DNA from 2 places in the Brochothrix sp. genome. Region 1 is predicted to be linked to the other one. Evidence: a T-box and tRNA genes for the amino acid it is inferred to sense, from the RefSeq annotation. Region 1 holds a T-box; the other holds one or more tRNA genes.
The links. The T-box of region 1 lies ahead of glyQ (glycine--tRNA ligase subunit alpha). A T-box ahead of a tRNA ligase gene usually reads a tRNA of that ligase, here a tRNA-Gly.

Region 1 (6,404 bases):
CATACAGTTTAAAAAAAGAGGGTACCAACTCTATCGATTAGTTAGAGGTATTGATGACTCGCCAGTTCGCTCACAACGTACACGTAAATCGTTTGGACGTGAAACAACCTTTGCCGCAGATGTAGTTGATGAAGTGGAGTTACAATTAGCTTTACGCTCTTTCTCACAAAGAATTTCAAAAACCTTGGTTGATAAGCAGATGAGTGCACAGACGATTGTTTTGAAAATTAGATATAATGATTTCACGACTCAAACACGTCGTTTAACTTTGCCAATGCGTTTGACTGAAAGTCATGAACTTTATTTTTATGGGATGCAAATTTTTGAAGAAATGTGGGAACAACGACCGGTGCGTTTGATTGGTTTAACAGTGACAGGACTAGAAACGAGACAGTTTGAAAATATGAAATTGGTAGGGTTGTAAACGGGGGCGTTAAAAATGGAACGATGTGAAGGATTAATTATTCGCGTGATGGATTACCGTGAATCAGATAAAATCATTCGGCTCTATACAAAAGAGTTTGGGAAAATCAGCCTGGTTGCACGTGGGGCAAAAAAAAGTAACAGCCGCATTGCTGCAGCCACACAGTTGTTTACCTATGGAGAATTCATGTTTTTTGGAAATAAAGGTTTGGGTACTTTGCAACAAGGTGAAGTAATCGAACGATTCCCAACGATAGCTAGTGATATTTTCACAACAGCGTATGGTTCTTATTGTGTTGATTTATTGGACAAGGCCGTTGAGGAACGTGAACCTAATCAAGCGCTTTTTCAATTAATTTATCAGGTGTTAGAGAGCATGAATGCGGGTGAAGATGCGCAAGTATTGTCTCAAATTTTTGAAATGAAAATGCTGAATACGTTAGGGCATTATCCAGAGCTGCGAGGGTGTGTACTTACAGGTGATACGGAAGGGCCGTTTGATCTCTCCATTAAAAATAATGGTTTGATTACGCAACGTTGTTTTGAGGATGATCCTCATCGAATGCATTTATCGGATAAAGTAGTTTATCTCCTGCGATTATATTATTTATTAGATTTTAGCCGTATTGGCAAAATTGATGTTAATCAAGCGACGACAGATGAAGTGCAACGTGCAATTGATGCTTATTATGATGAAGTTTCAGGATTAAATTTAAAAACCAAACGCTTTTTAAAACAAATGTCAACTTGGAGTACTGATTTACAGAAAAAAGATGGCGGAACAACCTGATTATTGACAGTGAAATTCTTGACAAAAACCACTATTTACAGTATCTTTATAGAAGTATATAAAGCAATGAAGAGCAGTAGTAGCAAACTGAACCGGTTGAAGTGAGTATGGGCTAGTGGGAACCATATAATACGGCATTTGTGAAGGCAGCTTGGAGCTTATTTTCTTGAGGTGGATGATTGTAAAATCATCAAGTAGGGTGGAACCGCGATATTTATCGTCCCTATGTTAGTCATTGTGATTAGCATAGGGACGTTTTTTTGTGCTTATTCAAACAATGCGAAAAAAAGCTAAAAGGAGAATGTGAAATGAACGTACAAACAATGATTCAAACACTGCAAGCTTATTGGGCAGAACAAAATTGCTTATTATTACAATCATACGATGTAGAAAAAGGGGCCGGAACAATGAGTCCGTATACTTTTTTACGTGCAATCGGACCAGAACCTTGGGCAGCTTGTTATGTAGAACCATCACGTCGTCCTGATGACGGTCGTTATGGTGAAAACCCTAACCGTTTATTCCAACATCACCAATTCCAAGTGGTCATTAAACCATCACCAGATAATATTCAAGAATTGTATTTAGGTTCGTTGGAAGCAATCGGTATTGATCCGCTTAAACATGATATTCGTTTTGTTGAAGATAACTGGGAAAATCCGTCAATGGGTTGTGCTGGTTTAGGTTGGGAAGTTTGGTTAGATGGTATGGAAATCACTCAATTCACTTATTTCCAACAAGTGGGTGGTTTAGAATGTTCACCTGTTACAAGTGAAATTACTTATGGAATTGAACGTCTTGCTTCGTATATTCAAGAAAAAGAAAGTGTTTTTGAATTAGAATGGAACAATGGTGTCACATATCGTATGTTGTTTGGCCAAGCAGAGTATGAGCATTCGAAATATGCATTTGAAACATCTAATCAAGAGATGTTATTAGAAAACTTTACGACCTTTGAACAAGAGGCATTAGCACAATTAGAATTAGGTTTAGTACACCCAGCCTATGATTATATTTTAAAATGTTCACACACATTCAACTTGCTTGATGCTCGTGGTGCAGTTTCTGTCACAGAACGCGCGAATTACATTGGCCGTATTCGTAAACTAGCACGCGGCGTTGCTAAAACGTATGTCGCTGAACGTGAAAAATTGGGCTTCCCAATGTTGAAAAAGGAGGATTAAGCAGATGACACAAGATATTTTATTAGAAATTGGTTTAGAAGAAATGCCTGCAAAATATGTGCAAGCTTCTGAAATTCAATTGAAAGAACATGTACAAGCATGGTTAACAGAACAAGGATTAGAACATGGCGAAGTATCATCTTATTCAACACCACGTCGTTTAGCAGTGACAGTGCAAGCCGTTGCAGAATCACAAGCTGACCGTGAAGATGAGGTGCGAGGACCTGCTAAAAAGACAGCTTTAGATGAAAACGGCGAGTGGTCACGCGCAGCACAAGGTTTTGTAAGAGGTCAAGGTGTCTCAACAGATGACATCTACTTTAAAGAAGTGAAAGGGACGGAATATGTGTTTGTTTTGAAAAAAACAACGGGTGTTTCGACAACCGAACTTTTAAAAGAATGGGACAAAATTGTCTTAGGTTTAAATTTCCCAGTTAACATGCATTGGGCTAATCACCATGTTAAATACATTCGTCCAATTCACTGGATCGTTGCTTTATACGGTGAAACAGTCGTGCCATTCCAAATTTTAGATGTTGAGACAGGACGCACATCACGCGGACATCGTTTTTTAGGTAAAGATATTGAAATTAAATCGGCAGCAACCTATGAATCACAATTAGAAGAAGTATTTGTCGTTGCAGAACAAACAAAACGCCGTGAAATGATTGCGGGTCAAGTGGCTGCATTAGCAACTCAAAAAGGTTGGACTGTTCCAATAGATGAAGATTTACTTGAGGAAGTAACAAACCTCGTTGAGTACCCAACTGTTTTATTCGGTAACTTTGAAGAGAACTATCTTGATTTACCGGCAGATGTATTGATAACGATTATGCGTGAACACCAACGTTACTTCCCAGTTACAGATGCGGCGGGTCAATTATTACCGTTCTTCATTACTGTTCGTAACGGAAATGATCAATACCTTGAAACGGTTGCTAAAGGAAACGAGAAAGTCTTACGTGCCCGTCTTTCTGATGGTGAGTTTTTCTATCAAGAAGATCAAAAAATTACAATTGCTGCAGCGTTAGAAAAATTAGAAAAAATTACGTTCCACCAAAAATTAGGTTCAATGTCAGCTAAAATTGAACGAGTGGGTAAAGTCGTTGCAGCATTAGCTGATCGTTTTGGTTTTACAGCAGATGAAAAAGAAGATATACAGCGTGCCGCAGCTATTTATAAATTTGATCTTGTGACTAATTTAGTGGGTGAATTCCCAGAATTGCAAGGCGAAATGGGTTATAAATATGCCTTGTTGCAAGGTGAAAAAGAAACGGTTGCCACTGCCATTCGTGAGTCATACCTTCCTAAAAGTTCAGAAGGTGAATTACCTAGCAGTAAAATCGGTGCGTTGCTTGCATTAGCTGACAAATTAGAAACACTCGGTGGTTTCTTCTCTGTAGATATGGTTCCGACGGGTTCAAATGATCCATTTGCACTTCGTCGTGCGATGATTGGTGTTGTCCGTATTTTAATTAACCAAGGATGGGAATTGCCATTCGACGGCACTATTCGTGAAATTATTACATTACAAGAAAATGCTGGCGTTAAAGTGATGCCAATTGATGAAACGCTTAACCAATTCCATCAATTCTTAGGTCGTCGTTTACGTAATCTACTAAGCGGTGAAGCTGTTCGTCATGATATTGTTGAAGCAATGGTCGGTGGTGAAACACGTGATTTATCACAGTTGTTTAAACGTGCGACTGCTCTTAATAACGTGAGTAAAGAAGAGTGGTTCCGTCCAACGGTAGAAGCATTAACACGAGTGATGAACTTATCACAAAAATTAGAAGCACCATGTGCTATCGAAGAAGAATTGTTTGAAAATGAAAGCGAAGCAGCGCTTTACACAGCTATTACACAAGTAAAACAATCATATAAAGCGGCAACACCTGAAGAAAAATTAGCTTTATTCAAGTCTTTAAAACAACCCATTGAAGCGTTTTTTGAAAATACATTAGTCATGGTAGATGATGAAAAGAAACGTAATAATCGTTTATCAATGCTTGCCGAGTTAGCTTCTGTATTACGCAGCTTCGCTAATTTTGATGAAATTATTGTTAAATAAAATATTTTATTAATAAAAAAGGGTTTTAGCTAGCAATGTCGAATATTAGTTATATGACTCTTTTGAAAACGAGTTAATAGCTATTAATGAGGTGACAACAAATTGTTTAATGGGAGAAGTTATCCAGCAGTAACAGATGTTATTGTGGATGCAGATGCCTGTCCGGTTAAGGAAGAAGTCGCAGAAATAGCGGCGAATTTTAATATACCTGTTGTCTATGTGGCTTCTTACAATCATTTTTCAATCAATCGTTCAGGGAACTGGGTGTACGTTGATACAATGAAAGAAGCAGCTGATATGAAAATTGTAAACTTAGCAAAAAGAACGACATTAGTAATCACACAAGATATCGGTTTAGCGAGTTTATTATTGGCTAAAGCAGCGCTAGTGATTAATCAGTATGGTGTCATTTACGATGAGAATACCATTGATGGCAGTTTAGAAAGACGTTATCTGGCAGCAAAACAACGCCGCCAAGGCGTGCATTCTAAAGGACCTAAAGCTTTCACATTCGAAAATCGTTTAGACTTCAAAAAACGATTTGTGTCTTATTTAGAAACTATGGAATGAAATGATGTGGTAAAAAGTGTCTAGACGTATACCAGAAGAACTCGTCACACGCATTCAACAAGAGAATGACATTGTTGATGTAGTCAGTGATTATGTTCAACTGAAAAAGCAGGGCCGCAATTATAGCGGCCTCTGTCCTTTTCATAATGAAAAAACCCCTTCGTTTTCCGTTTCACCTGAAAAACAAATTTTTCATTGTTTTGGGTGTGGAAAAGGTGGGAACATGTTTACTTTCTTGATGGAATCTGAAGGAATAAGTTTTCAGGAAGCTGCGCTTAAATTGGCGGAACGAAGTCATATTCCAATTGGCGATTTAAAAGTCACTACTAGTGGTGATCAAACTTTCCAAGAGCCACCGATTGAGGATCAAGAAACGCACAGTATGATTGAAGCCCATGCATTGGTGGCGCAACTTTATCATTATATTTTAACGAGCACTGAAGAAGGAACAATCGCGTTGGATTATTTACATGAGCGTGGATTAACCGATGAAGTCATTCGTGAATATAATATTGGTTTTGCACCTAAAAGTTGGGAATTAGTAACCGCCTTTTTAGAAAAAAGAGGTTTTGATTACAATGTAATGATTGATGCAGGTTTATTAGCAAGACGTGATGACGGTAATGCAGTCGATCGTTTTCGTGAACGGGTTATGTTCCCGATTACCAATGACCGTGGTCAAACTATTGCTTTTTCGGGTCGTTTATTGCCCGATGTAGAGGGTCCAAAATATTTGAATAGTCCTGAAACGCTTTTATTTAATAAGCGAAATGTTCTTTTTAATTTTGCAGCTGCGCGTAAAGCGATACGACAAACTAAATCTGTTACAATCTTCGAAGGATTTATGGATGTCATTGCTGCAAGTCAAGCAGGTGTAACAAATGGTGTTGCATCTATGGGGACATCACTTACGCCGGAGCATATTGCTAAGTTAAAAAGAGTGACTGATCGCCTAATTGTATGCTATGATGGTGATTCTGCAGGTCTGAATGCAACTTACAAAGCAGTGCAGTTGATTCAGGAGGCACGTGGACTTAATGTAAAGATTATTTCTTTGCCGGAAAAACTTGATCCAGATGAGTATATCCGTAAAAAAGGTGCTGAAGCGTTTAAAGATTTTTATGAACAGCAACAAATTGAATGGCCGATGTTTTTAATGCGTTATTTAGGAACAATACAAGATTTAAATCAAGCCGATGAAATAGCTAACTATGTGGATACATTGTTGGATGAAATATCGAGAATTGATCGGCCAATCGAGCAAGAAGTTTATTTAACTGAATTAGAACAACGTACCAAAATTGATAAGGCTGTTCTACGACAACAATTAGCAACACGACAACCACAAACGGCTTATGAAGAGACT
Region 2 (6,404 bases), on a different contig from region 1:
GTCTTGAAAAAAATTCTTTCATATGATTATTTATGGAATCAAGTCCGTGTACTTGGTGGCGCTTATGGTGCAGGTTTTGTAATGCAAGAAAACGGAAAATGGTTGTTCTGGTCGTACCGAGATCCTAATCTTCCTGAAACATTGGCGGTATATGATAAAGTTGTTGATTATTTACGCACGTTTGATGCAAGTGATTATGAAATGACGAAATATATTATTGGAACGATGGGTGGGATGGATATGCCGCTATCACCTCGACAAGAGGGAGCTCGTGCAGTTGCTCGCCACCAAAAAGGCCTCACTGTAAAAGATATCCAAAAAACACGTGATGAGATACTTTCTACAACAGCAGAAGACATCCGTGAAATGGCGCAAATGTTTGCAGACGCATTAGAAGATGCAAAAATCTGTGTGTTTGGAAATAATGAAAAAATTCAAGAAAATATTGATTTGTTTGATAGTGTTCGTGATATCTAAAATACAAGGTCTGGTCCCTCTTAATATAATTAATGAGGGAACAGGCTTTTTTTGTTGTGGAACAATGGTAAAATAAGATAAAGAAGAAAGTTATCAAAGGAGTGAAGACTGTGAATATTGGGGATAAAATTAAAGACGAGCGTCAAAAAAGAGGATACACACAAAAAGAATTAGCTGAACGAATTGGTGTCAATGCATCTGTTATTAGTAAATATGAAATGAATCGAAACCGTCCACCGTTAAACGTACTGGTTAAAATTGCTAACGAAGTAGGCACACCAGTCAACTACTTTGTGGACGATATAAATGGGTTGCGTGATGAAACGGTTAACTCAACATTTCCGTTGCTTGATAACCCTGAGTTAGAGGCGTGGTATCTAGAGTTACCCTACCGACATACGCGAGAACAATTACAGTTATTGCAAGAGCTTTCACTTAAAATTGAAGGTTGGGATATCACAGAAAAAAAATAAAAAAGTACCTGCCTTAGAAGCGCTCAAGGTTAAGCGTTTCCATTATATTACCTGAAAAACTTAGACATTGACAAAAATGTTTCCCTGGTGCAAAATAAAACTTGTAGAAGTCGTATTTATATATTCAAGTGATCAAGGAGGCGTTGTGAATGACACATGAGAAAAATACAAAAGAACATCAATCTGTTGTTCAACATGCGAATGGAGCAAGTTTAGAAGAGATAAATAACACGGTAGTTATGCCGTCTAAAGGTGGTTTTTGGCGAAAGTTAGCCGCGTATAGTGGACCAGGTGTATTAGTGGCTGTGGGGTATATGGACCCTGGTAATTGGATTACTTCTATTGCAGGTGGTGCGCAGTATGCGTATGCATTGTTGTCTGTCATATTAATTTCAAGTATTGTGGCTATGTTACTTCAAAGTATGTCAGCCAAGCTAGGAATTGTTACAGGAATGGACTTAGCACAAGCCACACGTAAAGCAACAAGTAAGCCAGTTGGCTTTATATTATGGATTATTACTGAATTAGCGATTATGGCAACAGATATTGCAGAGGTCATTGGTGGTGCGATTGCCTTACATTTATTATTTGGAATGCCACTAATAGTGGGTGTTTTAATTACAGCACTAGATGTTATGTTGTTATTATTATTATCAAAAGTCGGTTTTAGAAAAATTGAAGCCATCGTGGCAACTTTGATAGCGACTATTTTCATTGTTTTTCTATATGAAGTAATCTTAGCAAGCCCAGAATGGGGGCCAATGTTAAAAGGTTTTATTCCAGATCCACAAATTGCACTACAACCAGGTATGTTATTATTAGCATTAGGTATTGTGGGCGCAACAGTAATGCCTCATAATCTTTATTTACATAGTTCGATTATCCAGGCACGACAATACAAACGTACAGCTGCAGGTAAACGTGAAGCGATTAAATTTTCTACGATTGATTCAAATATTCAACTAACCATTGCTATGGTTGTCAATTGTCTCTTATTGATATTAGGGGCAGCTATGTTTTATGGTGTTGAAAGTGATTTAGGTCGTTTTGTTGAATTATATAATGCATTAAGTGACAATAAAATTGTCGGTGCTGTTGCAAGTCCGATACTCAGTACATTGTTTGCAGTCGCCTTATTGGCTTCAGGTCAAAATTCTACCATCACAGGAACACTTTCTGGTCAAATAGTGATGGAAGGTTTTATTAAAATGAAGATTCCAATGTGGTTACGTCGTGTAGTAACAAGACTATTAGCGATTATCCCAGTAATTATCATGGTGGTTGTATACAATGGACAAGATGCGAAAGTAGAGGAATTGTTAATTTATACGCAAGTATTCCTCAGCGTTGCATTGCCATTTGCAATTATTCCATTAACTATTTTTACAAGTAGTAAAAAAATGATGGGTGAATTTGCGAATCCTAAGTGGGTTAAATATGTTGCTTGGTTCATCGCAATCGTATTAACAATATTAAATGTGTACCTCATATATAGCACTTTTCAATAAAATAGTAAGATGACAAGCAAAAAGGCTAATCACCTTTAATCTGCTCTAAGTAATTAGAAAAATAATGTAGTTGTTGTTGAAATTATTGAATAAAAAAGAAGTAGGTTATCTGAGCCTGCTTCTTTTTTTGAAGTAATTAAAATAGGGCGTATTGTAGTGAGAAAAAAGTAATTAACGCTTCAAGTTGAAGGTTAATTGATTAAAGTGGCTTGCTCAATCAATTTAAATTTTAGATAGGGTGGGAATAGAGTTTGTTTTTCTTGTTAAGAGATACCGTTAAATTTTAATAACCATCGTTTATTACTTTTTTTAAACAGAAATACTTGATTTTTTCAAAGGATTTGCTATAATAAAGAAGTAATAAAAGTTACCTATCACTTAGCGGGTGTAGTTTAGTGGTAAAACTACAGCCTTCCAAGCTGTTGTCGTCGGTTCGATCCCGATCACCCGCTTAATTAACAAATGTCGAACACTGCCGGGTTTTACTAACCGTGCAGTGTTTTTTTTTCGGTAATAAGTTAAACTAAAAAAAGGAGGAGTAATCGCGTGGTCAATGCACAATTAAAAGCAGAGATTAAAGCATATGCACAATCTATCGGTGTACAAAAAATTGGTTTTACTCATGCTGATTACTTTCAAACTTTAGAAAAACGTTTAACGTTTGCAGCAGAGCATGACTTATTAACAGGTTTTGAACACCCGGTGATAAAAGAACGAGTTGATCCATCTGTTATTTTTGAGGAACCCCGTTCAATTATAGCAATCGCACTAGCCTATCCTAATCAAACGGATAATAATCTTCGCAGCAAACGTGGTGAATGGCGTGGTGTTTTCGCTCGAGCTTCATGGGGCGTTGATTATCATACAATTTTACGTGAAAAGCTAGCATTGATTGAAGCGTTCATTAAGGAGAAGGTACCAACTGCCCGTTTTAAGTCAATGGTAGATACGGGTGAATTATCGGATGTAGCTGTTGCAGAGCGAGCGGGTATCGGATGGCGTGGTAAGAACACATTGCTGATTACGCCTGAGTTTGGCAGCTTTGTATACCTTGGAGAGATGATAACAAACCTTGAGTTCGAAGCAGATGAACCAATGGCTGATGGTTGTGGTGAATGTACGCAATGTATCAAGGCGTGTCCAACAGGCGCTTTACTTGGTGAAGGAAGAATGGATGGTAAGGAATGTCTCAGTTATCAAACTCAAACTAAGGGGATGATGCCAGAACGATTTCGTGAAAAGTTACATAATCGTTTATATGGCTGCGATACATGCCAAGTTGTTTGTCCCTATAACCGCGGCAAAGATTTCCACTTACATCCTGAAATGGAGCCAGAAGAAGCGAAAATAAAGCCACTATTAAAGCCTTTACTAACGATTTCTAATCGTGAATTTAAAGAAACATTTGGTCCAATGGCTGGTTCGTGGCGTGGTAAAAAACCTTTACAACGTAATGCTATCCTAATATTAGGACGTTACAAAGATCAAACAGCCGTACCAGATTTAGTCAACTGTTTATTAGAAGACCCCCGGCCAGTTATTCGAGGAACCGCAGCTTATTCACTTTCAAAAATAGGTGGTGGCATCGCATACGATGCTTTGATAGCAGCTGAAAAGGAAGAAACTGATGCTGAAGCGTATCAGGAAATTAGCAAAGCACTACTACAATTATCAGAGAAAGAAGGCTCATATTAATCATGAATCATATTGTATTATTCCAACCTGAAATTCCAGCAAACACAGGTAACATTTCGCGTACTTGTGCCGGAACAAACACAGCATTACATCTTGTACGCCCACTAGGATTTTCATTAGAAGATAAATATTTAAAGCGCGCCGGACTTGATTATTGGGAGAGCGTTAACTTATCAATGCATGATTCACTCGATGAGTTATTTGAAAAATATCCAAAGGGTAAATTTTATTTTATCACTAAATTTGGCGAACATACATATAGTGACTTTGATTACAGTAATACTGACGAAGATATCTTCTTTGTCTTTGGAAAAGAAACAACGGGGCTTCCTGATTCGGTTTTACGCGATCATCGTGAGACTTGTTTGCGTATTCCAATGTCTGAGAACATTCGCTCATTAAATTTAAGTAATACTGCTGCAATCCTCACATACGAAGCATTGCGCCAACAAGACTTCCAAAATATGGATGTTGCTGCACCGGATTATGATCGAGTTGTATTTGAAGATAAATAAGAAGTAGCTAAAAACCACACGACAAACAGTGTGGTTTTTAGTTTGCATAAAAAAACACTGCTGACATCATGTCAACAGCGTTTTGAAAAATTTACATAAATAGAGTGAAGATCCAGTAGATACCACCAGCAACAATTGCTGAAATAGGTAATGTGATTACCCATGTGATAATCATACGCTGAGCTGTATCCCACTTCACGCCTCGTATACGGTGAGATGAACCTACACCTAGTATAGATGAGCTAATAACGTGAGTTGTACTTACAGGGAGCCCCATTGCAGTTGCAGAGAAAATAACAGACATCGAACCAAGGTCAGCAGCAACACCATTAACCGGTTTGATTTTCATAATTTTACTACCAACTGTTTTGATGATTTTCCAACCACCAATTGAAGTACCAAGAGCCATTGCTAATGCACAGGCAAACTGCACCCAAAAATGAACGCCATCAGCCTCAGATTGGTAACCGTTCGCAATCAAAGCAAGTGTAATGATACCCATTGATTTTTGAGCATCGTTGGTACCGTGAGCATAAGATTGAAAGGCGGCTGTAACAACTTGTAAGTAACGGAAACGACGGTTCGTCTGATCCAAGTTGAAATTTTTCAAGGTATATTTGAAAATAGTATAGATAATAAAACCAGCGGCAAATGCCAGGAACGGCGCTAAAATTAATGCTTGAATAATTTTAGTAAAACCAGCATAGTTCAGCGGTGATGATTTACCTGCAAGGAAAGCTGCTGTAATTGCAGCACCGGCAATAGAACCAATCAACGCATGTGATGAACTACTTGGGATACCGAAGTACCATGTAACAAGGTTCCAAATAATTGCAGCAATTAATGCAGATAAAATTACGACATCCCCATTTGGAAGTGCAAAGGGGTCAACAATATCTTTTGTTAATGATTTTGCAACTCCTGTAAATGAAATGGCACCTAAAAAGTTCATAATTGCAGCCATAATAATGGCTTGTTTTGGTTTAATCGCTTTTGTTGAAACACTCGTAGCAATTGCATTGGCAGTATCATGGAAACCATTGATAAAGTCAAACACAAGGGCAGCAGCAACAATAGCTATTGTAATAATTAATATATTATCCATAGAATTTTAAGGTCTCCTTATTAAGCGTTCTTCATAACGATAGTTTCAAGAGTGTTAGCAACTGATTGACAACCATCAGCAATATCTTCTAAATCTTCGTAGGCTTCACGATATTTGAAGAACGTAATAGGATCAGTGATGTTATCGTTTAAGTGGCGAATCGAATCACGGTAAATATCATCGCAAATTGATTCGTAATCTTTAATTTGAATAGCAAGTTCACGTACGTTTTTAAGTTTTTTATCAAAGATATAACCTGTAGCAATTGAAATATCTGCAGTTGCTTTTGAAAGGTTTTCTAAGAATTTAGTTATGTATTCATCTTTTGTAGAAATATTGTACATTTCTAAGATGAATGATGCTTGTTCGAATCCATCTAAAATGTCATCTAATCGGTTTGTTAATTCCAACATATCTTCACGTTCAATGGGTGTGATAAAAGCGTTGTTGAGTTCTAAAATGATTTTGTGTACAAGAGTGTCACCTTTAAGTTCATACTCTTTCATCACTTCAGCTAATTTACGCAAATCATCTTGTGTTTCTGCATTAAATTCACTGAAATACTTACCAGCTTCGTTGATGTTTAATGAAATCTCATGTAATAAATGTGCAAAACGATCTTTTTTATTTT

Region 2: it has a tRNA-Gly gene. The T-box ahead of glyQ (glycine--tRNA ligase subunit alpha) is inferred to sense a tRNA for this amino acid. The anticodon was not compared.

Annotation. Positions count from the first base shown of each region.
Region 1 is NZ_JAFYUW010000003.1:4,928-11,331, forward strand. Features, by position in the region: gene dinB (DNA polymerase IV) at 1-424, shown strand, start outside; gene recO (DNA repair protein RecO) at 440-1,213, shown strand; T-box leader at 1,271-1,441, shown strand; gene glyQ (glycine--tRNA ligase subunit alpha) at 1,522-2,397, shown strand; gene glyS (glycine--tRNA ligase subunit beta) at 2,402-4,468, shown strand; gene IKV95_RS00105 (YaiI/YqxD family protein) at 4,571-5,038, shown strand; gene dnaG (DNA primase) at 5,055-6,404, shown strand, end outside.
Region 2 is NZ_JAFYUW010000116.1:13,195-19,598, forward strand. Features, by position in the region: gene IKV95_RS07730 (insulinase family protein) at 1-477, shown strand, start outside; gene IKV95_RS07735 (helix-turn-helix domain-containing protein) at 588-950, shown strand; gene IKV95_RS07740 (Nramp family divalent metal transporter) at 1,100-2,458, shown strand; tRNA gene IKV95_RS07745 (tRNA-Gly) at 2,840-2,910, shown strand; gene queG (tRNA epoxyqueuosine(34) reductase QueG) at 3,005-4,153, shown strand; gene trmL (tRNA (uridine(34)/cytosine(34)/5-carboxymethylaminomethyluridine(34)-2'-O)-methyltransferase TrmL) at 4,153-4,668, shown strand; gene IKV95_RS07760 (inorganic phosphate transporter) at 4,760-5,773, opposite strand; gene IKV95_RS07765 (DUF47 domain-containing protein) at 5,794-6,404, opposite strand, start outside.